3 regions of the Streptomyces sp. NPDC001231 genome follow, and region 2 is predicted to be linked to each of the others. Evidence: riboswitches for the same ligand, from Rfam matches in the RefSeq annotation. Region 2 holds a riboswitch; each other region holds the start of a gene.
What was found. A riboswitch is a leader RNA that binds a small molecule or an ion and turns the genes downstream of it on or off. The one in region 2 is predicted to bind S-adenosylmethionine.

Region 1 (10,152 bases), on a different contig from region 2:
CATGCCTGGACGAGGGCTGAAGGGATCGTGGCTGTCGGTGGGAAGCCCTATGGTCGTTCCCACGCCACGACCGGACCGATCGCCGAGGGGGACACGATGCAGGCGAAGGAGACGCTGTTCGCTGATCTCGTGCAGGGGAGGGCCCAGCAGTTCCAGGTGCCTCTCTATCAGCGGACGTATTCCTGGACGGAGAAGCAGCTGGGACAGCTGTGGAGTGACATCTTGGAGCAGGCGGAGCTGCTGGGGTCCGAGGAGAAGGCAAGCACGCACTTCCTTGGTTCCGTCGTGCTCGCGCCATCCCCGCAGAACGAGGCGACGTTCCCCCGCTGGCTTGTCGTCGACGGTCAGCAGCGGCTGACCACGCTCTCCCTCGCCCTGGCCGCAGTCCGCGATCACATCGCGGACGCCGAGCCGGACGAGGCAGAGCGCATCGACGAGGAATACCTGATCAACAAGCGCAAAAGCGGCAACGACCACTTCCGGCTGCTGCCGACCCAGGCCGACCGGCCGCAGTTCGCCGCGCACGTCCGAGGGCCGCGCGCGGAGCAGACCGTCGGCGGAAGTGTCGCCACGGCCTATGCCTTCTTCCGCCGCAAGCTCGTCGAGGCGGCCGACCCGGCAGCCCCGCAGGACGTGTTCCGCATCGAGCAGGCCATCACCTCCCGGCTCACGCTGGTGGCGGTGACCGCCGAGCGCGGGGACAACGTGCACCGCATCTTCGAGTCCCTCAACAACACCGGCCTCAAGCTCAGCCAGGCCGATCTGCTGCGCAACTACCTGTTCATGCGGCTCCCCACCCGCGGGGAGCACGTCTACGAGACCTACTGGCTGCCCCTGCAGGACAGTCTGAGCAACGACGAGCTCGAACAGCTCATGTGGCTGCAGCTGGTGCTCGACGGGGACGACCGGGTGCGCCGTCAGGACCTGTACGCGGCTCAGCAGCAGCGCTTCGAACGCGGAGAGGTGAGCGAAGAGGAGATCGAGGCGTACATCAAGGAGCTGCACCGTCGCGGCGCTCTCTTCCGCCGGCTGCTCCACCCCGAAGAAGAGCCGGACACGGCGGTCCGCGCCCATCTGCACCGTCTGGACACCTGGCAGGCCCAGGTCACCTACCCCGCACTCATACTGTTGTTCGACCAGCGCGAGCGCGGAGAGCTCGACTCCGCGGACACGGCCCGCGCGATGTCGTACATCGAGAGCTTCCTGGTACGCCGGATGATCTGCCGGGTACCGACGAACAACCTCAACAGGATCTTCCAGGCCGTGCCCGGACAGCTCCCGCTCGACATGCCGGTCGCCGACGGCCTGCACCAGCTCCTCTCCGCCAACAACCGCTTCTGGCCCGACGACGAAGAGCTGCGCGAGAAGATCCGAACGGCGCCCTTCTACCAGTACGGGCGCTGGCACCAGCGCAAGATGGTGCTGCAGCGGCTGGAGGAGAGCTACGAACATCCCGAACCGGTGGACTTCGCCGCCGCCCAGCTCACCATCGAGCACGTCATGCCGCAGTCGCCCGGCAACGAGTGGATCCGGATGTTGAGCGAGGACGTGGCCGACGGAGAAAGCGCGGAAGACCTGCACTCCCGGTTGCAGCACACGCTCGGGAACCTGACACTCACCGCGGTCAACTCGGAGCTGTCGAACCACCCCTTCGAGCGCAAGCAGGACTTGCTGCAGGGCAGCCACCTGGAGATGAACCGCCGCATCGCCGCCACCGAGCGCTGGGGCGCGAAGGAGATCCGCGCCCGCGCCGACGAACTCGCCGACCGTGCGATCGCGCTGTGGCCGGCCCCGCTGCGCGGAGTGGGCCGCGCGGAGCGCAGCCGGGACTGGCAGCTGGCCCACCAGGTCCTCGCGGCGCTCCCCCACGGCACCTGGACCTCCTACGGCGACCTGGCCGCCTTCCTCGGCTCCGGCGCCCAGGCCGTGGGCAACCACCTGGCCAACACTCCCGGAGTGGCGTACGCGTACCGGGTCCTCACCTCCGAGGGCAAGGTCTCCGACGGATTCCGGTGGGCGGCGCCCCAGGACGCCGGGAGCGACGACGTCCGCGCCCGGCTGGCCACCGACGGCGTCCGCTTCACGGCCACCGGAGCCGCCGACCCGGCCCAGCGACTCACCGCCGACGATCTCGCCGCACTACTCGCCGGCACGGACGACGACGAGACGGACGGCGAGAACACCGCTGAGGACAGCACCGTGGTGGCACCGGGCGAGGAGACCCGCGCCGAACGGTTCTTCCGCCAGCTCACTGCGGACGACTCCCCTGAAACCGTCGAAGCGGTACGCGCGCTCTTCGCCCACTGGGAGGGACTCGGCGGCTGGATCGGCCACGGCGCGGGGCGCGTCACCACCAGTGCGTTCCTCATGCTCGGCGAAGCGGGCGGACCCGGCCGCGGCATCTGGCCGCTGACGTTCTACCCCGGTACCGGGCGCGGAGGCACGGCGGAGGTGATGTTCCAGTACCTCGCCGCGCGTGAGCCGTTCACCGACCGCGCCCTGCGCGCCGCACTCCTCGCGCGTTTCAACGCATTGGACGGCGTCGACATCCCGGAGGGCAAGCTGGAGCTGCGCCCCAACATCCGGCTGTCCATCTTGGAGAAGGACTGCAACCGCGTACTCCTCGCCGAGACGCTGACGTGGTTCCGGGACCGCTGGGAGGAGCGGAGCACGTCCTGAGACAGGCTGCAGCCAAGCTGTGGTAAGGGAGCGGCTGGATACGTCCGGGCGGCAAGAGACCGCCCGGATTCGCCGTCTGCACCGGCTCCCGGTGGCATGGCGTGCGGCGTGCGCGCCCCGCGCGGTCGTGGGAAACAAGGAACGCATCGGTACCCAACTCGCATGCGCTCGGAGCCGCATGGTCCGGGTTCGTCGCGGGCCTGAGGGGGTCGCCATATCATCCGCCGCGAAAACAACGGATATCACTGACCTGACCTCCTAATGAGGTTGTCAAGCCGCAGAGGTGACGGGGACGGCGGGGTCGTAGCACCGTCCGTCACGGATCAGGGCCCACAGGACGTTCACGCGTCGCCGGGCCAGGGCGAGGACGGCCTGGGTGTGCCGCTTGCCCTCGGCGCGCTTGCGTTCATAGAACCGGCGAGAGGCGTCGCAGGTGCGGATGCTGATGAGCGCGGAGGTGTAGAAGACGCGCTGCAGTCCGCGGTCGTAGCGGCGGGGCCGGTGCAGATTGCCGCTGACGCGGCCGGAGTCGCGGGGCACGGGAGCGACGCCGGCGAGGCTGGCCAGCCGGTCGGGGGTGCCGAAGCGGCGAAGGTCGCCGGCGGTGGCGGCCAGGAACTCCGCGCCCAGCAGCGGCCCGATGCCGGGCATGCTGCCGATGACCTTGGCGAGGTCGTGGGCGCGGAACCGGGCCTCGATGAGCTTGTCGATCTGGGCGATCTCCTCGCTCAGCTCCAGGACCTCCTTGGCCAGGGTGCGGACCACTTGGGCGGTGATCTGTTCCCCGGGCAGGGCGGTGTACTGACGCTCGGCCGCGTCCAGGGCGGCGACGGCCAGGGCTTCGGCGCCGCGGACCTTGCGGTTGCGCAGCCAGGTCTCCAGACGCCTGCGGCCGAGTCGGCGCAGGGCGGCCGGGGTCTGGTAGCCGCTCAGCAGGGTCAGTGGGCCGAGGTTGCCCAGCTCCAGCTCTCGTTCCAACGCGGGGAAGATGCTGGAGAGTTGGCCGCGCAGACGGTTGATCTTCCGGGTGCGGTCGGCAACGAGGTCGGCCCGCCGGTTGGTGAGGACGCGCAGCTCGACGACCTGCTCGTCCTCTGGTCGCAGGATGGTCAGGTCGCGGCGCATCCGGGCCTGGTCGGCGATGACGGTGGCGTCCTTGGCGTCGGTCTTGCCGGTGCCCCGGTAGCCGGCGGAGGCCCGGTTGACCGCGAGGCCGGGTATGTAGACGAGCTGCTGGCCGTGGTTGAGCAGGGTATTGACCCACAGGGCGGCCATGCCGTCGGCGACGTCGACCGCCCAGACGACGTCCTCGTCCAGGGCCAGGACGTCGGCGATCAGGGCCAGCAGTTCCGGCTCGTCGTTCAGCACCCGCCGGGACAGCAGTCGGTTGCCTTCGCTGTCCAGCACCACGGCGTGGTGGTGGGTCTTGCCGATGTCCGTCCCCGCCCAGATTCGGGCCATGGGTTCCTCCGGTCGTTCGATGTACACGTGCGTGCCGACAACGACCGCGCCGACGTGGTCCTACACAGCGATGCACCCGCAGGGGCCCGCAGCTCCTAATTAGTGGCCGGGTCGTCGTGAGACGCCGGGCGGCCAGGTCAGGTGAACCATCGCGGGCAACCCTATGAGAGCCATACCCGGTGTCTCTGGGCCTCTGGACCTTACGACTGGCCCGTCCAACCCGTTCAAGAAGGTAGGACTCTATGAGGGCCGGGCCCCCTTCCCCGCACAGCCCGGTGGATTCTGGTTCCGGGACCCCATACGTGCTCGGAAAGGAGGCCCTCAATGTCGGTCTACGTCGGCATCGACGTGCACCGCAAGCGCTCGCAGATCGCGGTCGTTGATCATGATGGTGCGGTGCAGGTGAATCGGAACGTGCCCAACGGGGTCGAGACGGTGCTCTCGGTGATCGGGGATCTTCCGATCGGAGCCCCGGTGGCCTTCGAGGCCGCCTACGGCTGGGGCTGGCTGGTGGAACTGCTGGAGGACTACGGCTTCGAGCCGCACCTGGTGCACCCGCTGCGGTGCAAGGCCATCGCCTCCGCGCGGCTGAAGAACGACAAGGTCGACGCGGCGACCCTCGCCCATCTGCTGCGTGCGGATCTGCTGCCGGAGGCGTGGATCGCCCCGCTGGGGGTGCGCCAGCAACGGGCTCTACTGCGCCACCGCTGCCAGCTGGTGCGTCTGCGCACGCTGCTGCGCAACCGTGTCCATGCCGTCCTGGCGGACTATGGCTGTGACCGCTCCGGCAGCTACTTCACCACTCCGGGACGGGTCTGGCTCGACGGCTTGGACCTGCCGGACGCCTCGCGCCGCGTGGTCGACGATCTTCTGGTCCTGATGGACGCCCTCAAAAAGCCGATCGACGCCCTGGACCAGCAGCTGGTCGCGCACGCCCGTGGTGATCCGCGGGTCAAAACCCTCACCCAGCTGCCGGGGGTGGGTACGCTCACCGCCCTGGTCATCGTGGCCGAGATCGGTGACGTCAGCCGTTTCCCCTCCGCCCGCAAGCTCGCCGCGTGGGCGGGGCTCACCCCGACGGTCCGCAGCTCGGATATGACGGTCCCGCACGGCCACATCTCCAAGCAGGGTTCGGACTGGCTGCGGTGGATCTTGTGTGAGGCCGCCCGGACCGCCAAGCGGTCTCCGGAGTTCGCCGCCTCCTACCAGCGCCTCGCCCGGCGCCGTGGCAAGAAGATCGCCACCACCGCGATCGCCCGCCGTCTGCTCACCCACGCATACCACCTGCTGCGCGCGGTCCAGGCGCAACACGTCCGGCAGGGGACTCGATGACACCAGCCGACGACAACCGCCAGGGGTGGTCGCAGACTCCGGGTCCGCTCGCATCTTCCCATGAGACGGGCTGTCGCTCGTGCTCGATGACCTGACTGAGCAGCCCGGATCCCCGAACCAACCACGGTCATGGCGCCGGCCCACCCGGCCAGACGCCGAATGGGTGGATGTGAGCTCACTCCGCCAGGCCATCAGCGCATCGGGGGCGTCAACGACCTAATCCCTGAACATTGGTGACGCTTCCTCGCCCCCGACTCAGGGCTGCCGCTCGTCGGCCCTGCCACAAGCACGAGGAAGACCCACCATGGAAAGCACCTCGGCTAAGAACAAAAAGCCGCAGGCCGGGGTCACTTCTACGCTTGACAGGCCCGGCCCTCATGGGTGGGACGATGCTGCTCGGAGCGCGCTGCCGTCCGCGAGGCTGCCGTGAAGGCTCCGGTTCAGCCCCGTTGGCGGGCTGCCGGGTGAGTGCACGTGCATCTCCGGACGGTCACGCTGGCCGCCGCTCTACCGGGGGTGGGTCTTTTCACGCCGGACCCCGCGTTGGTATATCTGGGCGACACTAGGGGGTGGCTGGCCACTTCCGCCGTGCCGGAAGGTCGGGCATCTTGAATACCGCACCCATATGCGGTCGCTGCCGTCAGATCGTCGAACTGCGGAGCGGGATCATCGTCCTGCATTGGAGAGAGGGTTTCTCTTCTTCCCCGTGTCCTGGGTCCTACCGCGCGTCCACGAACGTCCGCTGGCTGAAGGGCGAAGAGCTCGAGCGCTACCAGCTCGAACGGGCAGGGAGGGCCAACCGCCGCCGCCAGCGCCTTCGGGCCGCCCACGACGCTGCCCGCCGCGCCATGAACCCCTACGACGACGACCCAGTTCCAGCGCCGGAATTGCTCCCCATGCACGAAGGTCGCCGCTACGTGGCCGTCATGCTTCCCGGCTCGGGCCCGGCGGACGTGTGGCTCCCGGGCAAGACCCGAGGCGAACAGCAGCGCTTCATCGGCCGCTTCCTGCCCAGCACACACGGCCTCAGGTGGAACGAGAAGCGGGGCTGCTGGAGTGTGCCTACCCGTCACTTCCTCGAGCTGGCTCGACACCTGCTGCGCTACAACCAGGTAATCATGCTTGGGCGTGAGTTCAACCCGTACGAGAGGTGCAACGGCGCCTGCCGTCACGCATTAGGCCCCGACTGCCAGTGCTCATGCAGGGCGAAGTATCACGGTCGAGGGCGATGGAAGGCAGGATGGATCGAGGTGAACGAGTTCGACACCGACTACCGCGGGGACTCCTGGCACTGGACCATCTTCACCCGCGCTACCGACAGGCGATAGTGATATTGGCGTGTTATCTGTGGGACGTCTCCACGCCTCCCCGGGGCACCGACTGCCCGTCAGCTGTCCACCAGGACTGATCGAGACTTAGCGCACGATCCAAACGCGGATGTTCCTCAACCCCCGCCTCCAGCACGCCAGAACTTACCTTCGGCAAATCTCTTGTACTCACTCAAAATCTTGTGCATTCTTCAAGCGTGACTTCAGAGGAACTGCTGGACGACATCTTCGCCATCCGCTGGCCGCTGCCGCACTTCCCCGAGGACGACCAAACCCCTCCGCACGCACGCGGCGCCGCAGTGGACGACGCGTGGAGGCCCCGCGTGGCCTTCCTCCGGAGACTGGGAGCCGCAGCGGCAGACCACGGCCCGGACTACGATCCGCTCCTCGCCGCTCTTGAGGACCTCGTCGCGATCAAGAAGGCCGCCGATGAGCAGATTCGCCTGCTCCTGGCCTACGGCCGGGTCTACGTCACCCCGCGCCCGCACACACTGGAAACCCTCGGCCAGGCCGCCGGCCTCACCCCCTCAGGCGTCAGCCGCGCCTTCGGCGCCAAGGAGATCCTCGCCGTCGGGAACCTAACCGGCCAGCGCCCCGCCGCAGTCGAGATCAACGATCACCACCCCGATATCTTCCCCGGTGATGACAGCCGACGGCGGTGCACCTGGGGAGGCAGCAAGAACAACCCCTGCACCGACGAGCCCAAGTACGCTGTCACCGACAAGTCCGGCACCAAGTGGGCCTGCTGTGACAGCCACCTGCCCGGCTACCTCCGCTCCCGCCCCGCGCCTGAGCCGAACGGGCACTCCGCGTAGGCCCTGTACTGCCGAAGCTGCCGCCAAGTAGCGCTGTGTAGTCGAGCCTTTGCCGCCGACCCGGTCATTTGCCGTCCACATGGGGGCGGGCCAAGTGGCGCAATGGGGAGGTCTTGTCCCACACGTGCCAGCGCGCACCGCACACGGGGTCGGTCTCATACGTCACCTTCGCCGGGAAGCCGTCGGCCCTGACCCGCTCGACGGGCGGACCGGAGAGCACCCTGCCGCATCGGGGGCAACGGTCTGGGGTGCGCATGGGGTGCATGCCCATCGTTGTTCCTGTTCCTGGTCCTGGTCCTGTTGTTTCGGCGTGCGTGTTCGCGGGCTTCGGCGGCCGGTCGCGGGTCCGTGAGGCGGGTGGCCAAGTGACGGAGCTCCAGCTCCCGCCCCTGTTGGTGAACGCTATCCATCCTTGGACGTCCGTCGCGCCGCCGTCGCAGGACAGCAGACGCCAGGCGCCGGGGGTCCAGGCGAAGACCGCGTCCTGGCCGAAGCACCGACCCAGTTCACGCGCCGCCGAGTCGCTCAGGCCGGCGACGGCGGCGCTCTGCTCGATGTGCGTGCCGTGCGCATCACCTCCCGCTGCGGGCCACCACGCGAGCCCTCGCCGGTCGAGATCGTCGAGGAGCAGGGCCTGAGCGCGGGCGTTGTCCTCGTCGAGGGCGGGACGGCCGTGGGCGTCGCACGCCGTGACGACGTGGAGGGCGGCGGTGCCGGCAGGTTCCGGAAGTTCGGGGAAAAGGCCGTCGGCCGTGCCCCGCGGACGCGGTCTGACCCGTACCGTCCGGTCCGGGAATCGGATATCGACGACCGTCCGCCGGTAGAGTTCCCAGTTCGGGGGTGTGGTCGCAGGGTCAGTGACCTGCATGAGGGCCTCCTGTGGACGAAGGACCCCCTTACCCACCGGCAGGGAGATCGGTGCTCGCTCCCACAGGGCCGTGGGAGCAGATTCTCGGCGCTATCGGCGTCGTGACCGAGCGGAACGATGCCACAACACCGGTCAAGGGACAAAGCATTGTGGATCACATTGTGCAGAATCCGGACAGGTGTTACTTTCGCGTCCGGTCACGAGTTCCAGCGTCAAGTCCCGGCTTGCTGGACGACATCCCGCTCGCTGCGGATGCCCCGGGTGACGGCCAGCCCGGCGCGCGGTGCGTTGGGGAACCGCAGATCACCGGGGTGCGGACGTGCACTACCGGGGTCCATCGACTCCGGAAGGTTGACCGCCCGTGCCCGTTTCCGACGCGATCCCCGAATTGCCGATGAGGCTGCAGGTCCAGAAGCCTGAGCCGACACCCGAACCCGCCATGTCCGCAGTCGCAGAGCCGGGCCGCGCGGGCCTGGTGACGATCGGCCTAGATGCTGCCCGGGCGCTGTTCTCCACGGCCGAGGCGAGCGGCTTCGGCCGACCAGGAACTGACGAGATCTTCGACCAGTGGCTCGACAGCGGATTCGACGTCGCCTTCTATCGCAACGCAGACCGCCCCCTTCAGGCACGTGCCGTCAGCCAGGAGGATCGTGTTCCCGAGTCGCTGACCAACAGCCCTATCGGAGAGGCCTGGTTGGAGTCGGTCTGCCTCAATCCTCGCCGGCTCGCACCAGTCGAGCCTCGGGAGCCGGACCCGGTATCCGCGGAGGGCGAGGAGGCTGACGGAACAGATGCCCGGACCGGTGCCGGCATGCCCGGCAACCGCTGGGGAGACGAGGAGGACAAGCGGCGGTACGCGAAGGTGGAGTATCAGGATGACGGCTGCGTTCTGACGGTCGTGGGCGACTTCACCGAAGGAACGGGGAAGGAGTCGGCCTATCACCTGGGTGGCGAAATCACCTCGTACACCGGCGGAGATTGGTTCGAAACGCTCAGCACCCTCACTGAACTCGCTCAGGCAAGGCTGGAAATGGAGGGATGGACCCCGGACGGCCAATGGCAGATCCGGTGGTCCTCCAGCGTGTGTGACGTCACGAACCCGCCGAACGGGACCATTGAGGTGTTCGAGCAGTACGGCTTCGATCCGGACGAGATCACGCAGCACTATGTGTGCATCTACAGCCAGGGCAGCAACGGCTACACCGTCGAGTTCATCGCGGAGCACCGGGGAGAGGACCACGTCATGTACCTCCAGCTGGGGTTGGATCCTGGCAGTGAGGAGCCGGGCAGAGGCAGTCTCGAAGAACTGCGGAGCCACCTGGAGCAAGCGACGGAGCGGGTGCGGGAGGCCGGCTACACCACGCTCGATGGCGACTGGACCGTCCACTGGACACGCTGCCACGTGCCTCTGGCCGAGCTGTGATCGACTGACGGCCCCAGGCTGCGGTGTCCTGTGCCTGTTGTTTCCTTCCAGCCGAAGGACGAAGAGGGCGAGCAGCTGCCGCCCGAGTCCACACTCCTGGCACAGCACCACCACCAACGGGCCGGGGCAGCCCAACACGGCAGAGGCAAACCGCGGTCAATCTCAGCTTGAATTTAAAGGTTCCCCCTCGGCCTTCAAGGTCGGGGGGTGTCTTGTTTGTGGGGGTGTTTGCCGACGGGGTGGCGG
Region 2 (10,152 bases):
GCGGTGACCAGCCCGTCGGCGAGCGCGTCCACCGCCTCCTGCCAGACCGCCCGCGCCCGCGCGTCCCCGGACTCCACGGCCTTGGCGCAGTCCGCCGCGTCCGCGTCCGGGTCCCCGCACGCCTCGGCCCACGCCTGGCTGACCGCCGACGCGGAGGCGAACCGCTCCAGACAGCCGCGCTGCCCGCACGGACAGGCCAGGCCGCCGGGGCGTACGACGATGTGGCCGATCTCGCCCGCGAAGCCGTGCGCGCCCGCCTCCACCCGGCCGTCGATGCCGATGGCGCCCGCGATCCCGGTGCCCAACGGCACGAAGAGGAACCGGTCGGCGCCCTTGCCCGCCCCGATCCGGCCCTCGGCCAGCCCGCCGGTGCGCACGTCGTGGCCCAGGGCCACGGGGGCGCCGAGCCGCTCGGCGAGCAGATCGCGCAGGGGTACGTCACGCCAGCCGAGGTTGGCCGCGTAGGCGGCGACGCCTCGCGCCTCGTCGACGATTCCGGGGACGGCGACACCGGCCGCGGCCGCCTCCTCCCCGAGGTGCCGGACGCCGTGCGCCCGCAGCTCGGCGGCGAAGCCGAGGATGCCCTCGACGACGGCGTCCGGTCCGCGCTCACGGCCGGTCGCCCTGCGGGCCCGGTGCAGCAGGGAGCCGTCGGCGGCGACCAGGGCGGCCTTCATCCCGGTGCCGCCCACATCGAGGGCGATGACGTGTTTCACGTGGAACAGTGTGGACCCGTCGACCGGGAGAGGTCTAGTCCACTTGCTTGGTGCAGACCAATTGTGTCCACATGGTGACGCCGGTACGGCCGGGCCGGCGCGGCGGCGCCGGCCCAGCTGTGACAGTGGGGTCCGACGAGGGCCGCTGTCGGTGGGGGAGGCTACGGTGCCTGGTATGGACGACGACGAGGAGCAGGGGCTCGGCCGCAGGGAGCGGGGCATCCTCGCCCTGGAGCGCCGAGGCTTCACCGGCCCCGGCGCGAAGGAGCGCGCGATACGCGAGGAACTGGGCCTCTCGCCCGTCCGCTACTACCAGCTCCTCAACGCCCTCCTCGACGACACCCGCGCCCTCGCCCACGACCCGGTCACGGTGAACCGGCTGCGCCGGGTGCGCGAGGCCCGGCGCGCCGAGCGGTGAGACCCGCCCGGAACGGAGGAGTGCCCCGGGCCGTGGAGGGATAGGTTCGCCCCATGGGAAGCCAGGACAGTCACGCCACCGACTCGACCGCCCCCGTCTCCTCCCTCCCGACGCCCGCCACCCCGGCGGGCCGGGACGGGCTCGCCGCGATCCTCGCCCGGCCGGAGCAGGCGCTGATCGCGCTCGACTTCGACGGGACGCTCGCCCCGATCGTCCCCGACCCCGACCAGGCCCGCGCCCACCCCGACGCCGTGCCCGCGCTCTCCGCGCTCGCCCCGAAGGTGGCCGCCGTCGCGGTGGTCACCGGCCGCCCGCCCGGCGTCGCGGTGCGCCACGGCGGGTTCGCGGGCGTACCCGGCCTGGAACACCTGGTCGTCCTCGGCCACTACGGCGCCGAGCGCTGGGACGCCGCCACGGGCACGGTCACCGCCCCGCCCCCGCACCCCGGTGTCGCCGCGGTCCGCGCCGAACTGCCCGGCCTCCTCGACCGGATCGGCGCCCGGCACGGCACCTGGATCGAGGAGAAGGGCCGCTCGGTCGCCGTCCACACCCGTCGCGCGGACGACCCGCAGGCCGCGTTCGAGGCGCTGCGCGAGCCCCTGGCCGGCCTGGCCGGCCGCCACGGGCTGATCGTCGAGCCCGGCCGTATGGTCCTCGAACTGCGTCCCCCGGGCATGGACAAGGGCGTCGCCCTCCTGGACTGCGCCCGCGCCCTGGGCGCCACGTCGGTCCTGTACGCGGGCGACGACCTGGGCGACCTGCCGGCCTTCGCCGCGGTCGGCGAACTCCGCTCGGACGGGGTCCCGGGCGTCCTGGTCTGCAGTGGCAGCACGGAGGTCACGGAGGTGTCGGAGAAGGCCGACCTGGTGGTGGACGGCCCGGCCGGGGTGGTGGCACTGCTGAGGAACCTGGCGGACCACCTCGCCTAGGCCCAATACCGATGACTTATGTAGCACTTCGAGGCTCTGACGTGCGGAAACGCCTTCGCCCGGAGCGTCAGTAGCCGCTTAAGTCACTGGCATTGCGCCTAGGCCCTCTCGTCCGGATCAGGCCCCTCAGCCGCCCAGCTCCTCCAGCTGGTCCAGGAACCACTGAGCGGGCGGCAGCGCGGTCGCGGCGGCGGCCAGCCGCTTCGTCCGCTCCGCCCGCTCGTGCTCCGGCATGCTCAGCGCCCGGTGCAGCGCCCCGGCCGTCCCGACCACGTCGTACGGATTGACGACGACCGCGTCCTCCCCCAGCTCCGCGTACGCCCCCGCCTCCCGCGACAGCACCAGCGCACACCCCGAGTCGGAGACGACCGGCACCTCCTTGGCGACCAGGTTCATCCCGTCCCGGATGGGGTTGACCAGTGCCACGTCGGCGATCCGGTACGCCGCGAGCGACCGCGCGAAGTCGTCCTCCACGTGCAGCAGGACCGGGGTCCAACCGGGCGTCCCGTACCGCGCGTTGATCTCCTCGGCCACCCGCCGCACCTGCTCCGTGTACTCCCGGTACACCGCGAGGTCCTGCCGCGAGGGGTAGGCGAACGCCACGTGCACCACCCGCTCGCGCCACTCCGGGCGGTCCTCCAGCAGCTGCCGGTACGCGTGCAGCCCCCGCACGATGTTCTTGGACAGCTCGGTCCGGTCCACCCGCACGATCGTCCGGCGCGGGTGCCCGTCCGGTCCGGTGCCGATCTCCCCGCGCAGCGCCGCCATCCGCTCCTCGACGTCGGCACGGTGCGACCGCTCCCGCAGGAACTCCGCGTCCGCGCCCAGCCCGTGCACCCCGATCCGGGTGCCCCCGAGCCCGCCGACGAGCGCGTCGCAGCACCCGGCGAACGCGTCCGCCCACCGCTGGGTGAGGAAGCCCAGCCGGTCCGCGCCCAGCATCCCGCGCAGCACCTGCTCGGCGATGTCGTCGGGGAGGATCCGGAAGTAGTCCGCCGGCGCCCATGGCGTGTGCGAGAAGTGTCCGATGCGCACATCGGGCCGGAAGTCGCGCAGCATCCCCGGCACGAGCGTCAGGTGGTAGTCCTGCACCACCACGGCCGCCCCCTCGGTCGCCTCCTCCGCCAGCGCCTCGGCGAAGGCCAGGTTGTAGGCCTCGTAGGACTTCCAGCGGCGCCGGAACTCCGCGTCGAAGACCGGCTCCAGCGGCGTCTGGTACAGCATGTGGTGGACGAACCACAGCACCGAGTTGGCGATGCCGTTGTAGGCGTCGGAGAAGACCTTCGCGTCGATGTCGAGCATCCGCACCTGCTGCCCGCCGGTCGCCTCCGACGGCAGCCGGCGCCCGCCCTCGAAGCGGCCCGCCGCCTCCCGGTCGGCGTCGCTCAGCGCGGCGCACACCCACACCGCGTCCGCCTCCGGGCCGATCGCGGAGAGCCCGGACACCAGCCCTCCGCCTCCGCGCCGGGAGTGGAGCGAGCCGTTCTCGCGCACCTCGTACGAAACCGGGCCGCGATTGGACGCGACCAGTACCTCGGCACCGTGCGTAGAAGCCATACGCCTCAACCTAGCCCGGCCCCGAAACGCTCAAACGTACGGTTCCGCTTCGTAGCCGGCGGAAGACGGGCGGTACCGGTGTTTCACGCCACCTGCCGGGCCGCGTACTCCGCGATCTCGGCCATCGGCGGACGCTCCTCCGTGTCCACGTGGTACGTCCGCGGCTCGAAGCCGTTCTCGCCGCGGACGAACTGGGTGAGGCAGGGGCGCACGAGGTGGCCCCGGGCCAGGCGCAGCTGGGCGGTGCGGTAGATCGCGGCGGCCATCCGGCCGAGCGCCTGTCCGTCCTGGTGCCGGTGCCTGCGCACCCCGACGTCGACCTGGGCGAGCGCGTCCAGGCCCACCAGGTGCAGCGCGTCCACCAGCATGCCCAGCTCGACGCCGTAGCCGACCGGGAAGGGCAGTTGTTCGAGGAGTGAGCGGCGGGCCGCGTACTCGCCGCCGAGCGGCTGCACGAAGCCGGCCAGCTGCGGCCAGTGCATGTTGAGCAGCGGGCGCGCCATCAGCTCGGTGACCCGCCCGCCCTGCCCGGCCGCGGCGGGTCCGGAGGTGTGCCCGCCGGGCACGGAGAAGGGCCGGTCGTACATCGCCTTGACCAGGTCGACGTCGCGTTCGGTGAGCAGCGGGCCCACGATGCCGGTGACGAAGTCGGAGGAGAACTCCCGCAGATCGGCGTCGACGAAGCAGATGACGTCCCCGCGGGTGACGAGCAGGGAGCGCCACAGGACCTCGCCCTTGCCCGGCACGGCCGGCAGGCGCGGCAGGATCTCGTCGCGGCGCACCACCCGGGCGCCCGCGGCGGCGGCCACCTCGAAGGTGCGGTCGGTGGAGCCGGAGTCGACGACGACGATCTCGTCGACGAGCGGGGCCCGCTCCACGAGGTCGCGGCGGATCACCGCGACGATGTCGCCGACCGTCGCCTCCTCGTTCAGCGCGGGCAGCACCACGGAGACCGACTGGCCGGTGCGCTGCTTCGCCGCCAGGATCTGGTGGAGCGACCGGTCGGCCACGGACCAGGAGCGGGTGGCCAGCCAGCGCTCGACTTCTTCCAGCACGGTCAGCGGCTCCTCACTGTTGTCTCGCGCTTCGGACGACTGACTCAACCGTCCTGGCCTTCCGTTACAGTCTGAACAACGCGGACGACCATCCCATGCCGGGGGTCACCTCCGCGTCACAACCGAATACAGCTCATCCAGAGGGGCAGAGGGACACGGCCCGATGAAGCCCCGGCAACCCTCCAGCCGGTTCTCGTATCGACTGCTGTGCGAGCACAGCCGATCGTCTTCGCGAGGCTCCCGGCTAGGGAAGGTGCCAAATCCGTCTCACGGCGAGATGCGTCGTGAGGAAGATGAGGAGAAAGGGCCTCGCCTCACATGGCTGTGCAGACCGTTGTAAGCAGCACCGACTCCACTGTGGACCTCGGCCCCGCCGCGGCGCTGAGCTGCCGCGAGTGCGGTCACCGCGTCCCCCTCGGCCCGGTCTTCGCCTGCGAGGAGTGTTTCGGCCCGCTGGAGATCGCCTACGACTTCTCGGCCTACGACACCGAGGAGCTGCGCAAGAGGATCGAAGCGGGCCCCGCGAACATCTGGCGCTACGCGCCGCTGCTGCCCGTCCCCGCGGACGTCGCCGGCAAGCCGAACCTGAACCCGGGCTGGACCAAGCTCGTCCGGGCCGACCGTCTCGCCCGCGAACTGGGGGTGACCGGCGGGCTGTACGTGAAGGACGACTCCGGCAACCCGACGCACTCCTTCAAGGACCGCGTGGTCGCCCAGGCGCTGGAGGCGGCCCGCGCCTTCGGCTTCACCACTCTCTCCTGCTCCTCGACCGGCAACCTGGCCGGCGCCGTCGGCGCCGCGGCCGCCCGCGCCGGACTGCGCTCCTGCGTGTTCATCCCGCACGACCTGGAGCAGGGCAAGGTCGTGATGGCCGCGATCTACGGCGGCGAACTCGTCGGCATCGAGGGCAACTACGACGACGTGAACCGTTTCTGCTCCGAGCTGATCGGCGATCCGGCCGGCGAGGGCTGGGGCTTCGTCAACGTCAACCTGCGGCCGTACTACGCCGAGGGTTCCAAGACGCTGGCGTACGAGATCTGCGAGCAGCTCGGCTGGCGGCTGCCGGACCAGATCGTCGTCCCGATCGCCTCGGGCTCCCAGCTCACCAAGGTCGACAAGGGCCTGCGGGAACTGATCGAGCTGGGGCTGGTCGAGGACAAGCCGTACAAGATCTTCGGCGCCCAGGCCGAGGGCTGCTCGCCGGTGTCCACCGCCTTCAAGGCCGGTCACGACATCGTGCGGCCGCAGAAGCCGAACACGATCGCCAAGTCCCTGGCCATCGGCAACCCGGCCGACGGCCCGTACGTCCTGGACATCGCGCGCCGCACCGGCGGTGCGGTGGAGGACGTGACCGACGAGCAGGTCGTCGACGCCATCAAGCTGCTGGCGCGGACCGAGGGCATCTTCGCCGAGACGGCGGGCGGTGTGACGGTCGGCGTGACGAAGAAGCTGGTCGAGGACGGTGTCCTCGATCCGACGAAGACCACCGTCGTCCTCAACACCGGCGACGGGCTGAAGACGCTGGACGCGGTGGCCGGCACCGGCCTGACCGCGACGATCCGTCCGACCCTGGACTCCTTCCGAGAGGCTGGCCTGGCATGAGCGTGACCGTTCGTATCCCCACCATCCTGCGCACCTACACCGGCGGCCGGGCCGAGGTGAGCGCCGAGGGCGCGACCCTGTCCGAGGTCATCTCGGACCTGGAGAAGAACCACACGGGCATCGCGGCACGGGTCCTGGACGACCAGGGCAAGCTGCGCCGCTTCGTCAACGTGTACGTCAACGACGACGACGTCCGGTTCGAGCAGGGCCTCGAGACGGTCACCCCGGACGGCGCGGGCGTCTCGATCATCCCGGCGGTCGCCGGCGGCTGATCATTACCTTCGGTAATCCTGGTCACGCAGAGTTCGTCGAATTGCCCCCTCCGCGAGAGAAGCGGAGGGGGCAATTCTGTGTGGTTGAGCGCGGTAGAGTTGGGGAACGCGCCCCCGAACTTCGAATCCGGGGCCACGGATTCTTGCCGCGGGCCCGGCAAGAAGTAGCCAAAGTCTGCGGGCCTTTTGCGGCATTTGCCTTGTTTGCGGGGCCCGACTTGCCCTGAATTCACGCGAATTCTCCCTATATTCCGGACCGCGTACGTCCAGATTTCTCGTCCGATTGACCTGTTGCAGACGGCAGTTGGACAGATACATTCAGCCGCGGTCGACGCGTTCCGGCGCACGCCCCCGATCCACGGGGGGTGAGGTCTGACCCGGGTCCGCGAAGTGTGGATCTGTGCAAGGGCCAGTAATAGGGGAGTTAGGCATGGCTCAGGGCACCGTCAAGTGGTTCAACGCGGAGAAGGGGTACGGCTTCATCGCGGTCGACGGTGGTGCGGACGTTTTCGTCCACTACAGCGCGATCCAGATGGACGGCTACCGCTCGCTGGAAGAGGGTCAGCGGGTCGAGTTCGAGATCTCGCAGGGCCAGAAGGGTCCGCAGGCCGACATGGTCCGCGTCACGGCCTGAATCGCGCGACCACCGCAAGCGACGTTCTTCTACAGAAGGGCCCGCACCTCCGCTGCCGGGGTGCGGGCCCTTCGCTGTGTCGGCGCACCTCACCGTCGGCGGTCGGCACGCCCGGGTCCGCGCACCGCGCGCTCGCACGGCCCGGCACACCCGTGTTCGCGCCCGGCTGAGTGCCCCGCCGACGCCCCGAAGGCGCTTGCACTCGGAGGGGTCGAGTGCTAATCATTGGCGTTAGCACTCTGAAGGTGAGAGTGACAACGAAGGACCGGGTCGGTGAGGCCACGGGCCGGGTGGGGCAAGGAACCTCCGGTCGGGGCCGTCCGTCGCGGGCGCGGGCGCGGTCCGAAGTAATCACCCCCAGTCCTGGGAGGACCACTTCACATGGCCAAGATCATCGCGTTCGACGAGGAGGCGCGGCGAGGCCTCGAGCGCGGCATGAACCAGCTCGCGGACGCCGTCAAGGTGACCCTCGGCCCCAAGGGCCGCAACGTCGTCCTCGAGAAGAAGTGGGGTGCCCCCACGATCACCAACGACGGTGTCTCCATCGCCAAGGAGATCGAGCTCGAGGACCCGTACGAGAAGATCGGCGCCGAGCTGGTCAAGGAAGTCGCCAAGAAGACGGACGACGTCGCCGGTGACGGTACGACCACCGCGACCGTTCTCGCCCAGGCCCTGGTCAAGGAAGGCCTGCGCAACGTCGCCGCCGGTGCCAACCCGATGGCCCTGAAGCGCGGTATCGAGAAGGCCGTCGAGGCCGTCTCCGCCGCCCTGCTCGACCAGGCCAAGGAGGTCGAGACCAAGGAGCAGATCGCCTCCACCGCCTCCATCTCCGCCGCCGACACCCAGATCGGCGAGCTCATCGCCGAGGCCATGGACAAGGTCGGCAAGGAAGGCGTCATCACCGTCGAGGAGTCGCAGACCTTCGGTCTGGAGCTCGAGCTCACCGAGGGCATGCGCTTCGACAAGGGCTACATCTCCGCCTACTTCGCGACCGACATGGAGCGCATGGAGGCGTCGCTCGAGGACCCGTACATCCTCATCGCCAACTCCAAGATCTCCTCGGTCAAGGACCTGCTCCCGCTCCTGGAGAAGGTCATGCAGTCGGGCAAGCCGCTGCTGATCATCGCCGAGGACGTCGAGGGCGAGGCCCTGTCGACCCTGGTCGTCAACAAGATCCGCGGCACCTTCAAGTCCGTCGCCGTCAAGGCCCCGGGCTTCGGTGACCGCCGCAAGGCCATGCTCGGCGACATCGCCATCCTCACGGGCGGCGAGGTCATCTCCGAGGAGGTCGGCCTCAAGCTGGAGAACGCGACCCTGGACCTCCTGGGCCGCGCCCGCAAGGTCGTCATCACCAAGGACGAGACCACCATCGTCGACGGCGCCGGCTCCTCCGACCAGGTCAACGGCCGGGTCAACCAGATCCGCGCCGAGATCGAGAACAGCGACTCGGACTACGACCGCGAGAAGCTGCAGGAGCGCCTGGCGAAGCTCGCCGGCGGTGTCGCGGTCATCAAGGCCGGTGCCGCCACCGAGGTGGAGCTCAAGGAGCGCAAGCACCGCATCGAGGACGCCGTGCGCAACGCCAAGGCGGCCGTCGAGGAGGGCATCGTCGCCGGTGGTGGCGTGGCCCTGCTCCAGACCACCAACGTCTTCGAGAAGCTGGAGCTCGAGGGTGACGAGGCGACCGGCGCGCAGGCCGTGAAGCTCGCCCTGGAGGCCCCGCTCAAGCAGATCGCCGTCAACGCCGGCCTCGAGGGCGGCGTCGTGGTGGAGAAGGTCCGCAACCTCACCCCGGGCCACGGCCTGAACGCCGCGACCGGTGAGTACGTCGACCTGGTCGCCGAGGGCATCATCGACCCGGCGAAGGTGACCCGTTCCGCGCTGCAGAACGCCGCCTCCATCGCCGCGCTGTTCCTCACCACCGAGGCCGTCATCGCCGACAAGCCGGAGAAGGCCGCCGCGCCGGCCGGCGGCGGCATGCCGGGCGGTGACATGGACTTCTGATCCCCTCGAGGATCGGATCCGTCCTTCACGTACCGAGGGCGGCACTCCCTGGAGACAGGGGGTGCCGCCCTCGGGCGTGTTCCGGGTCACAGGAGTGGATCGGCGGAATGCCGTGACAGGCCGGGCAGTTGACGCCGGTGCCCGGCTGACGCGTGTGCGCGCCGGCCGGTACCGACCACGATTCCGAGGAGCCCCCCCACGTGACCTCCACCGCCTCCGAGTCCGCTTCCGGATCCGCCTCCCGCGCGGCCGGGATCCTCTCCCGTCCCGTCACTCTGAACGGCCTCACCGTCCCCAACCGGATCGTGATGGCGCCGATGACCCGGATGTTCTCGCCGGACGGCGTCCCCGGCGAGGACGTGCTGTCGTACTACGCCCGCCGCGCCGCCGCGGGCGTCGGTCTGATCGTCACCGAGGGCACCTACGTGGGGCACGACTCGGCCGGGCAGAGCGACCGCGTGCCGCGCTTCCACGGCGAGGAGCAGCTCGCGGGCTGGGCCAAGGTGGCCGAGGCCGTACACGCGGCGGGCGGCACGATCGTGCCGCAGCTGTGGCACATCGGCATGGTGCGCCGGCCGGGCCAGCAGCCGTTCCCGGACGCGCCCGCGGTGGGCCCCTCCGGGCTGCGCGTCGGCGAGTCCGAGGTCACCGGCAGGGCGATGACGCGGACGGACCTGGACGACGTCATCGGCGCGTTCGCCGAGGCGGCCGCCGCCGCGGAGCGCCTCGGTTTCGACGGTGTGGAGCTGCACGGCGCCCACGGCTATCTGCTCGACCAGTTCCTCTGGGCGGGCACCAACCGCCGTACCGACGCCTACGGCGGCGATCCGGTGGCCCGTACGAAGTTCGCCGCCGAGATCGTGGCGGCGGTGCGCGAGTCCGTCTCGCCCGCCTTCCCGGTCCTCTTCCGCTACTCGCAGTGGAAGCAGGAGGCCTACGACGCCCGCCTGGCGGAGACCCCCGAG
Region 3 (10,152 bases), on a different contig from region 2:
CCTCGACCTGCGGCTCTCCGGCCAGGTCGAGGTGGACGTACTCGACGACCTTCGACGAGCGGGTCACGTCGAAACGGGTGAGATTGCCGCACAGGGTGCAACGCCACCGGGTCGTGGCGGTCGGCAGGGGAACCGTCATCGTGACTGTTCGCTTCCTTCTGTGTCCGTGACGCGCCAGCTTCCCTGGGCGTGTGGCACGTAACCCTACGGCCTGGCGGCGACTCGGCGCCGGTCCGTCCATGGCGGCGAGGCGGTCTGTGCGCTTGCGTCCGGTTACGCCATGCTCTGTGCACATGATCGGCAACAGGCACACGGTGGCCGCCCGGACGATCAGGGCGGCCAGGGCGGTACGGAGCATGCAGGCGCCGGTGACGTGCGCCCTGATCGTCCTGTGCTGTCTGATCTTCGTGGCCGGCCCGGCGGCAGGCCTCAATCCCTCCTACGGCACGGGGGACGCGCTGCTGCTCGCCCAGCGGGCCTACTTCCGGCGGTGGGGCGTGATCCCCGCCGATTTGTTCACCGGCTCGCTCCGGGCCGCCCTCACCCCCGCGACGGCCCTGTTCGTGCACGGCAGCTGGGTGCACCTGCTCGGCAACATGCTCTTCCTCTACGTCTTCGGGGCGATGACCGAGGAGCGCATGGGCCGCGTCCGCTTCACGCTGTTCTACGTCGGCTGCGGCTACCTGGCCCTGGTGGGCTACGCGGCCGCCAACGCCGCCTCCGGGCAGAGCCTGGTCGGGGCCTCGGGCGCGATCTCGGCGGTCCTCGGCGCCTTTCTCTACCTCTTCCCCAGCGCCCGGGTGACCAGTCTCTTCCCGTTCCTGTTCTTCCTGCCGCTGCGCTTTCCCGCGTGGGTGGTGCTGCCCTTCTGGGCGGCCCTCCAGTGGCTGGCCGCAGGGCGCGCCGCCGAGGGGCCGCAGGTCGCCTACCTGGCCCATGTGGTGGGCTTCGCCCTGGGCTTCGCCTGCGCGTGGGCCTGGTTCGGACGGAAGACTAGAGTGAAGGCCGCCCCTGCTCCGGCCCCCGAGGGAGAGAACCAGCCGTGATCACCGCGATCGTCCTCATCAAGACCAGCGTGGACCGGATCCCCGAGATCGCCGAGCGGATCGCCTCACTGGACTCGGTCAGCGAGGTCTTCTCCGTCACCGGCACGTACGACCTGATCGCCATGGTCCGGGTGCGGCAGCACGAGGACCTGGCGGAGGTCATCCCGGGGCGGATCAGCAAGATCCCGGGCGTCGAGGGGACGGACACGCACGTGGCCTTCCGCACCTACTCGCAGCACGACCTGGAGGCGGCGTTCGCCATCGGGCTGGACTCCTGACCGCCCCGGGCTCCTGAGCGGGCGGATCACACCGCGGGCACGCAGCGGCCGTCCTCCGTGCGGTACGTCCACTTCGCGCCGTCCCTGACCAGCTCCCGCACCGCCGCCACGAAGCGGTCCACGTGCTCGTCGGGCGTGCCCGCGCCGAAGCTCACGCGGATGGCGTTGAGGGACTTCTCGCCCGGGGCGGCCTCGGGCGCACCGCACTCGCCCTGGCTCTGCGGATCGCCGCCCAGCAGGGTGCGGACCAGGGGGTGGGCGCAGAAGAGGCCGTCGCGGACGCCGATGCCGTACTCGGCGGAGAGGGCGGCTGCGAAGTGGGAGCTGTTCCAGCCCGCCACGACGAAGGAGATCACGCCGACCCGCGGGGCGTCGTCGCCGAACAGGGACAGCACCCTGACCTCGGGCACCTCGGCGAGACCCGCCCGCACCTTGCGGATCAGGTACCGCTCACGCGCGACGAGGTCGCCGAAACCGGCCTCGGTCAGCGCCGTGCAGGCCGAGGCGACGGCGTAGGCGCCGATGACGTTCGGGGACCCGGCCTCGTGGCGGGCGGACGACTCGTGCCACCGCACGTCCACGGAGCCGTCGGCGCGCCGCGCCACCGTACGGCTCGCGCCGCCGCCCGCGAGGTACGGCTCGGCCTCGCGCAGCCAGTCGGCGCGGCCGGCCAGGACGCCGGAGCCGAAGGGGGCGTACAGCTTGTGGCCGGAGAAGGCGACCCAGTCGACGTCGAGGTCGCGGACGGACACCGGGTGGTGCGGGGCGAGCTGGGCGGCGTCCAGGACGATCCGGGCGCCGTGCGCGTGGGCGGCGGCGGCCAGCTCCCGTACGGGCCACAGCTCGCCGGTGACGTTGGAGGCGCCGGTGACGCAGACCAGGGCAGGGCCGTGGGGGTCGCGGCCGGCGAGGGCCCGCTCCAGGGTCGCCACGGCCCGCTCCGGGGTGCGCGGGGCGTCGAGGCAGGTCACCCGCGCGTCCCGCCACGGAAGCAGCGAGGCGTGGTGCTCGGTCTCGAAGACGAAGACCTCGCAGTCCGCGGGCAGCGCGCGGGCGAGCAGGTTGAGGGAGTCGGTGGTGGACCGGGTGAAGACCACCTGGTCCTCCGCACGGCAGTCCAGGAACTCCGCGACCGTCTTCCGGGCGTTCTCGAACAGGTCGGTGGAGAGCTGGGAGAGGTAGCCGGCGCCGCGGTGGACGCTGCCGTAGTACGGCGCGTACGCCGCCACGTCGTCCCAGACGCGCTGGAGGGCGGGCGCGCTGGCCGCGTAGTCGAGCGCCGCGTAGGTGACCTCCCCGCCGGTGACGAGCGGAACGGTGACGTCCCGGCCCAGCACGGGCAGCGGGGCACGGACGGACTGGTCGGCGGCGACGGCGACGGTGGGGTCGGCGGAAACGGACATGGGCGAACTCCCGTGAAAGCAGGCGAAATCACCACGCGAGCGGGCACGGCTCAAGCGTGGAGAAGGGGGGAAAGGGTGATGCGGAGGCGGGGCTCTACGCCCTAACGCATTCGCTTGCTCACGGGAGGCTCCCTCGTACGACCAGGACCCCTGGTGACGCGAGGGGTCCGCGCTTGCCGTAGACCTCGCTGCCTACGGCCTGGTCTTCACCCGGGGCACCCCGCCACGGACGGAGGGTTGCCGGACAGCCGGCCGGGGCCACATGGCTGTCACTCATGACCTGGTTCAGCATCCTGCCACACGATCTTCCACGCGCAAGGCGCAGTCCGGATCGTGGACTGCGCCTTGCGACGGGAGGTTCGGGTATCAGGCGTTGCTGACGGCCACCCAGCGCTCCAGCGTGTGCTTGGCGGACCCGGAGTCGATCGACTCCGCCGCGCGGTCCATCCCGGCCCGGATCTGTTCGACGAGGGTGCCCGGGCCCGGCCGCAGAGCCACCAGCGCCGCCGCGGAGTTCAGCAGGACGGCGTCCCGTACGGGCCCCTTCTCTCCGTCCAGCAGGCGCCGGGCCACCTCGGCGTTGTACGAGGCGTCACCGCCCCTCAGCGCCTCCACGGGCACCAGTTCGATGCCGACGTCCCGCGGGTCGAAGCGCTCCTGGGTCACCTTGCCGTCCCGGACGATCCAGACCTGCGAGGTGGCGGTCGTGGTGAGCTCGTCGAGGCCGTCGTCGCCCCGGAAGACCAGGGAGGAGTGGCCGCGCTCGGCGAAGACACCGGCGACGACCGGTGCCATGCGCGGGTCCGCGACCCCGACGGCCTGGGCCCGCACCCTGGCCGGGTTGGTCAGCGGGCCCAGCACGTTGAAGACCGTGCGGATGGCCAACTGGCCGCGGGCGGCGCCCGCGTGGCGCAGCGCCGGATGGAACTTGATCGCGAAGCAGAAGGTGATTCCGGCCTCCTGCGCGACCTCGGCCACCCGCCGCGGCGTCAGCTCCAGATTGACGCCGAGCTTCTCCAGTACGTCGGAGGCCCCGGAGGCGGAGGACGCGGCCCGGTTGCCGTGCTTGACGACGCCGGCGCCCGTACCGGCCACGACGATCGAGGACATGGTGGAGATGTTCACGGTCTTGGCGCCGTCGCCGCCGGTGCCGACGATGTCGACGGTCTCGCCGGGCACCTCGATCACATTGGCGTGCTCGTACATCGTCCGGACCAGGCCGGTGATCTCCTCCACCGTCTCGCCCTTGGCCCGCAGGGCCACCACGAACCCGGCGATCTGCGCGTCGGTCGCCTCGCCGCGCATGATCAGGTCCATCGCCCAGGCGGTCTCGTCGGCGGTGAGGTTCCGGCCATCCAGCAGGCCGTTCAGCAGGGCGGGCCAGGAGCGGCCCGCCGCGGTGTTGCCTCCAGCGGGGGTCACAGCGTTCATATGCCGCTCCTGGGTCGGTGTCCCGTATGCGGGACGCGAGTCTCGAACAGGTCCACCCTATCCAGCCCCGGGCATGGCGAAGGGCCCCGTCCGGGGATCGGACGGGGCCCTTCGACCGTGGCGTGGCGACGCTCAGCGGTCAGTGATCAGTGGTGGCCGTGGCCGCTCGTGATCTCCTTGTACTCCTCGACGGTCGGCTTCGGGATCTGGTTGTCCTCGCCGTAGTACGCGTTGCTGAGCTTGGCGCGCAGCTTCTGCGAGCCCTTGATCTTGCGCTCGACGCCGTTCTCGTCGACCGCCGGGCCGATCTCCGCCGGCTCGTACTGGTCGTGCGCCGTGAGCGTGTAGAGCTGCTCCTGGCTGAGCGGCTCGTGGACCTCGATGAACTCACCGTGCGGCAGGCGCTTGATGATGCCGGTCTCGCGACCGTGCAGCACCTTCTCCTTGTCGCGGCGCTGGAGGCCGAGGCAGATCCGCTTGGTGGCGACGAACGCGATGATCGGTCCGACGAAGAAGCCGATCCGGACGAACCAGGTGACCGCGTTGATCGACAGGTGGAAGTGCGTGGCCCACAGGTCGTTGCCGCCGCCGACCAGCGTGATCATGTACATCGTGATCCAGGCGACACCGAATGCGGTACGCGTCGGGGCGTTGCGCGGGCGGTCCAGGATGTGGTGCTCGCGCTTGTCGCCGGTGATCCAGGACTCGATGAACGGGTAGACCGCCAGCGCCGCCAGGACCAGGCCGAAGAGGACCAGCGGGATGAACACGCCCAGGACGAGCGTGTGGCCCCAGAAGTTGACCTCCCAGCCCGGCATGAAGCGGACAAGGCCCTCGGCGAAGCCCATGTACCAGTCGGGCTGGGCGCCGGTGGACACCTGGTCCGGACGGTACGGGCCGATCACCCAGATCGCGTTGATCTCGAAGAGCGCCGCGATGATCGCGAGCACACCGAAGACCAGGAAGAAGAAGCCTCCGGCCTTGGCCATGTACACCGGCAGCAACGGCATGCCGACGACGTTCTTGTTGCTCTTGCCGGGGCCCGCGAACTGCGTGTGCTTGTGGTAGAAGACCAGGATCAGGTGGGCGACCACCAGGCCCAGCATGATGCCCGGCAGCAGCAGGATGTGGATCGAGTAGAACCGCGCCACGAAGTCGTGACCGGGGAACTCGCCGCCGAAGAGGAAGTACGAGATGTACGTGCCGACGATCGGCATGGACAGGATCGCACCCTGCGTGAAGCGGACACCGGTGCCGGAGAGCAGGTCGTCCGGGAGCGAGTAACCGGTGAAGCCGGTGAACATGCCCAGGGCGAACAGCAGGAAGCCGAACAGCCAGTTGATCTCACGCGGCTTGCGGAACGCGCCGGTGAAGAACACGCGCATCATGTGCACGAACATGCCGGCGAGGAAGATCAACGCGGCCCAGTGGTGGATCTGCCGGATGAGCAGACCACCGCGCACCTCGAAAGAGATGTGCATGGTCGAGTTGAAGGCCTCACTGACCAGCTGTCCCTGCATCGGGACGTACGCCCCGTTGTACACCACCTCGCTCATCGAGGGGTGGAAGAACAGCGTCAGGTACACACCCGTGAGGATGATGATGATGAAGCTGTAGAGGCAGACCTCGCCCAACATGAACGACCAGTGGTCGGGGAAGATCTTGCGCATGTTGGCCTTGGCCAGGGAGTAGATCCCGAGCCTGCCATCGGCCCAGTCGGCGAGCCTCTCGCCGGCCGGTGCCTGCCCGCGAGAGCGGGACTCGTTGGCTGCTGATGTACTCATCCGCGCTCCCAGAATGCAGGACCGACAGGCTCCGCGAAGTCGCCGAGCGCCTGGAGGTAACCCTCGCTGTCCACGCCGATACGCAGCTGCGGCAGAGCGTGGCCGGCGGGGCCGAAGATCACTCGGGCACCGTCGGAGAGGTCGAAGGTGGACTGGTGGCACGGGCACAGCGCGTGGTGCGTCTGCTGCTCGTACAGGGAGATCGGGCAACCCACGTGGGTGCAGATCTTCGAGAAGGCGACGATGCCCTCGTGGCCCCAGTCGAGCTCGCGCTTGTCCTTGATGTCGGCCGGCTCGAGCCGGATGATCATCAGGGCCGCCTTGGCGATCTCGTTCTGGAAGTCCTCGTCCGTCTCCTTCAGCCCGTCGGGCATCGCGAAGGTGAGCGAGCCGACCGTGACGTCCTCGGGGCGCAGCGGCAGGTTGGTGTTCATGTTGACCAGGCGCTTGCCCTTGGCCCACAGCGTGTGCCGCAGGCTGGTCCCGGGCAGCGGGCCGAGGTCGCGCAGCAGCATGACGCCGGACAGCGGCACCAGCGTGAGCGCGCCGAGCATCGTGTTGCGGATCAGCTTGCGACGGCCGATCGCCGACTCCTTGGCGCCCTGCTTGAAGTCCGCGTGGACCTTGGCACGGACGTCGGGGGACGCCGCGATCGGGTGACGCTCGTCGGCGACCTCGACGTCGGACATCAGGGTGCGGGCCCAGTGGACCGCGCCCGCGCCGATCGCGAACAGCGCCACGCCCAGCGTCAGGCCGAGCGCGAAGTTGAGCGCGTTGATGCGCCCGAGCGTGAAGACGAAGATCGACTTGTCGTGCGGGATCGCCACGTACGAGGCGATGAAGCCGATGGTGGCCAGCATCGACACCGTGAACATCAGGGCGACGGTGCGCTCCGACCGCTTGGCGGCCCGCTCGTCGATGTCCTGGATCCGGTGCTCGTGGGGCGGCAGGCCCGGGTCGGCGAACGGGTTCCGCTCGTCCGCCACGGAGACCGCGCCGCGCCCGGGCTCGTGGGTTGCCTGCGCTGCGGGCAGGTTCTCTTCAGGAATGTCTTGGCTACTCATGACTTCTTGGCCTTTGCGGTCCGAGCGGCGACCCAGACGGCGACCGCGACAAGGGCACCCAGCCCGAAGATCCAGGCGAACAGACCCTCAGCGACCGGTCCGAGGCCGCCCAGTTCGTTGCCGCCCGGGGTCGTGGTCTCTTCACCGTTGACCGCGTCGAGGTACGCGATGATCTCCTTCTTGTTCTTCTCCGTCAGCAGCGTGTCGGGGAAGGAAGGCATGTTCTGCGGGCCGGTCTGCATGGCCTCGTAGATGTGCTTGTTGCTCACACCCGTGAGGTCCGGGGCGTACTTGCCGTGCGTCAGCGCACCGCCCTTGCCGGTGAAGTTGTGGCACTGGGCGCAGTTGGTGCGGAACAGCTCACCGCCCTTGGCGGCATCCGCGCCCTCGGGGCTGTACTGGTTCTTCGTCGGCACGTTGGGACCAGCACCCAGGGACGCGATGTACGCGGCGAGCTGGTCGATCTCGGCCTGGTTGTAGATGACCTTCTTGCGCGGGACCTGCGCGCCCGGCTGCTGGGCCGGCATACGGCCGGTGCCCACCTGGAAGTCGACCGCCGCCGCGCCCACACCCACCAGGCTGGGACCGTCAGTGGTGCCCTGCCCACCGGTGCCGTGGCAGCTGGCGCAGCCGACCAGGTAGAGCTTCCTGCCCTCCTCGATGGTGAGGGACTGGGCGGTGTCCTCGGCCTTCGCCTTGCTCGCGGGCGCGAACGCGGTGTACAGCCCCCCAGTGGCCGCCAGCGCGAAGAGTAGGACGACGACCGCCGCCAGCGGATGGCGTCGTCGTGCGGAGAGCTTTTTCACGGATTACCCCGGTGTCAGGATCTTCTGCGTCGATGCTTGCGGACTTGGATCGGTTCGTCGGCTACTTGATCAGGTAGATCGTGGCGAAGAGTCCGATCCAGACGACATCGACGAAGTGCCAGTAGTAGGACACGACGATGGCCGCGGTCGCCTGCTCATGGGTGAACCTCCTGGCCGCGTAGGTGCGGCCGAGGACCAGCAGGAAGGCGATGAGACCGCCCGTCACATGCAGCCCGTGGAAGCCGGTGGTCAGGTAGAACACCGAGCCGTACGGGTCCGAGGACAGGGAGATCCCCTCGTGCTTCACCAGCTCGGTGTACTCGAAGATCTGACCGCCGATGAAGATCGCACCCATGATGAAGGTGACGATGAACCAGCCCCTGAGCTTCTTCACGTCACCGCGCTCGGCGGCGAAGACGCCGAGCTGGCAGGTGAGTGAGGAGAGCACCAGGATCGTGGTGTTCACCGACGAGAAGGGGACGTTCAGAGCGCCCGCCATCTCCTTCCAATACGCCGGACCCGTCACCGAGCGCAGGGTGAAGTACATCGCGAAGAGGGCCGCGAAGAACATCAGCTCGGAACTCAACCAGATGATGGTTCCGACGCTGGTGAGGTTCGGTCGATTGACCGACGGGTGCGCGTGCCCGGTTTCTACTGTCGTTGCTGTCGCCACGCCGACATTATGTCGGTCGCTTATCCCGCCCTCACCCCGGGGGGTGCCGTTCGGAGTGTCCCGGGGGTGTGCCTTGCCCGAACGGCCCCCTCGAAGGGCTGTTCCGACCGCTGTCTACCAGGAGTTGAAGGGGGTAGCATCCGCGCCATCGGTACCCGGAAGTTCCCGACAGTTCCCGACGGGGTTTTCCCGACCAACGACGCGGAGGAACAATGCAGGCGACCGCCACGGTGCTGGTCTACAGCGACGACGCCAACACCCGGGAGCAGGTGCGGCTGGCGAGCGGCCGCCGGCCGGCTCCGGACGCCCCCGTGGTGGAGTTCCTGGAGTGCGCCACGCCCGCCGCGGTCCTCAAGGAGCTGGACCGGGGCGGCATCGACGTCTGTGTCCTGGACGGCGAGGCCGTGCCCATGGGCGGCATGGGGATGTGTCGGCAGATCAAGGACGAGGTCTTCAACTGCCCACCGGTGCTGCTGCTCATCGGGCGGCCGCAGGACGCGTGGCTGGCCACGTGGAGCCGGGCGGACGCCGCGGTCACGCTTCCGGTGGAACCGGTGGAGTTCGCCGCCGCTCTGGCCTCCCTGCTGCGCAAGAAGGCGCTGAGCGGCGTCTGAGGCACTCGGACGGGGCCCGGCGGACGGCCCGGCCCCGTCCTGTGCGGCCGCGGGCCGTCCGTGCCCCCGTCCGGGTCCTGCCGTCCCGCGTCTCAGACGCTCTGCGGGGTCAGCCGCGCCTTGTTCTGCGTCCCGGCGCCGTCGGCGGCGCCGGCGATGGCGCTGCCCTGAACCCACTTCTGCCAGGGCATGTTCCAGTCGCCGAAGCCGTTGTCGAAGAGCTCCATGTTGTGGCCGGACGAGTTGACGACCTGGACCAGGTCGCCCTCGTGGATGATGTTGAAGAACCAGGAGGCGTTGGGGGTGCTCATGCCGGTGCAGCCGTGGCTGACGTTGGCCGCTCCCTGGGAGCCGACGGACCATGGGGCGGCGTGGACGTACTCGCCGCTCCAGGTCACGCGGGTGGCGTAGTACACCGGCAGGTCGTACGAATCGCTGGAGCCCGCGGCGATGCCGACGGTGGAGCTCTTCATCTGGACGTAGTACTGCTTGGCCAGGACGACCTTGATCCCGTTGCGGGTCGCGAAGCCGGGCTTGCCGGTGGTGATGGGGATCTCCTTGATCTTCTCGTCGTTCCTGTAGACCGTCATCAGGTGCTTGGCCGCGTCCGTGACCGCCACGATGCGGTCACCCGTGGTGATCTTCAGCGGCTTGGCCGCGCCGCCCCGCAGCTTGTCACTGATCTTGATGTTCTCCAGGTTGCTGTGCGCCTCGACGGTGGCGTTGGCGGGCCAGTAGTCCTGCGGGCGGTAGTGGAGCTCCTTGTCGTTCACCCAGTACCAGGAGCCCTGCACGGCGGGCTTGGAGTCGACCCTGAGGGCACGCTCGACGACGGTCCGCTGGGCCTTGTCCTTGATGGGCTGGTCGAGTTCGGCCGTGATGGGCTGGCCGACACCGTAGGTGCCCGCCTCCGGCCCGAACTTGACGTTCAGGAGCTGCCGGCCCGTGGGCTTGTTCGTGTCGAACGTGAGGACCTTGCGGCCGGGCCTTCCGTCCTCGTCCTCGGTGCTCACGCGGACCGTGTAGTGGGCGCCCCCGGCGAGTGGTGAGGTG

Region 1: it holds a riboswitch for S-adenosylmethionine, as region 2 does, so the genes downstream of both, ACFY3J_RS38020 (hypothetical protein) here and thrC (threonine synthase) in region 2, are expected to answer to the same signal.
Region 3: it holds a riboswitch for S-adenosylmethionine, as region 2 does, so the genes downstream of both, ACFY3J_RS24600 (aminotransferase class V-fold PLP-dependent enzyme) here and thrC (threonine synthase) in region 2, are expected to answer to the same signal.

Annotation. Positions count from the first base shown of each region.
Region 1 covers NZ_JBIAXS010000057.1:13,533-23,684, forward strand. Annotated here, with positions in the region: gene ACFY3J_RS37995 (DUF262 domain-containing protein) at 97-2,679, shown strand; gene ACFY3J_RS38000 (IS110 family transposase) at 2,950-4,140, opposite strand; gene ACFY3J_RS38005 (IS110 family transposase) at 4,465-5,472, shown strand; gene ACFY3J_RS38010 (hypothetical protein) at 6,998-7,615, shown strand; gene ACFY3J_RS38015 (DUF3293 domain-containing protein) at 7,680-8,483, opposite strand; SAM riboswitch class IV at 8,679-8,788, shown strand; gene ACFY3J_RS38020 (hypothetical protein) at 8,845-9,906, shown strand.
Region 2 covers NZ_JBIAXS010000007.1:115,864-126,015, forward strand. Annotated here, with positions in the region: gene ACFY3J_RS10965 (ROK family protein) at 1-716, opposite strand, end outside; gene ACFY3J_RS10970 (DUF3263 domain-containing protein) at 892-1,134, shown strand; gene otsB (trehalose-phosphatase) at 1,188-2,063, shown strand; gene ACFY3J_RS10980 (trehalose-6-phosphate synthase) at 2,190-3,620, opposite strand; gene ACFY3J_RS10985 (glucosyl-3-phosphoglycerate synthase) at 3,704-4,675, opposite strand; SAM riboswitch class I at 4,806-4,975, shown strand; gene thrC (threonine synthase) at 4,994-6,277, shown strand; gene ACFY3J_RS10995 (MoaD/ThiS family protein) at 6,274-6,549, shown strand; gene ACFY3J_RS11000 (cold-shock protein) at 6,980-7,183, shown strand; gene groL (chaperonin GroEL) at 7,565-9,187, shown strand; gene ACFY3J_RS11010 (NADH:flavin oxidoreductase) at 9,388-10,152, shown strand, end outside.
Region 3 covers NZ_JBIAXS010000021.1:30,148-40,299, forward strand. Annotated here, with positions in the region: gene ACFY3J_RS24585 (hypothetical protein) at 1-139, opposite strand, end outside; gene ACFY3J_RS24590 (rhomboid family intramembrane serine protease) at 294-1,046, shown strand; gene ACFY3J_RS24595 (Lrp/AsnC family transcriptional regulator) at 1,043-1,324, shown strand; gene ACFY3J_RS24600 (aminotransferase class V-fold PLP-dependent enzyme) at 1,351-2,727, opposite strand; SAM riboswitch class IV at 2,892-3,008, opposite strand; gene trpD (anthranilate phosphoribosyltransferase) at 3,094-4,158, opposite strand; gene ACFY3J_RS24610 (cytochrome bc complex cytochrome b subunit) at 4,305-5,942, opposite strand; gene ACFY3J_RS24615 (Rieske 2Fe-2S domain-containing protein) at 5,939-7,006, opposite strand; gene ACFY3J_RS24620 (c-type cytochrome) at 7,003-7,812, opposite strand; gene ACFY3J_RS24625 (heme-copper oxidase subunit III) at 7,874-8,485, opposite strand; gene ACFY3J_RS24630 (hypothetical protein) at 8,698-9,099, shown strand; gene ACFY3J_RS24635 (Ig-like domain-containing protein) at 9,192-10,152, opposite strand, start outside.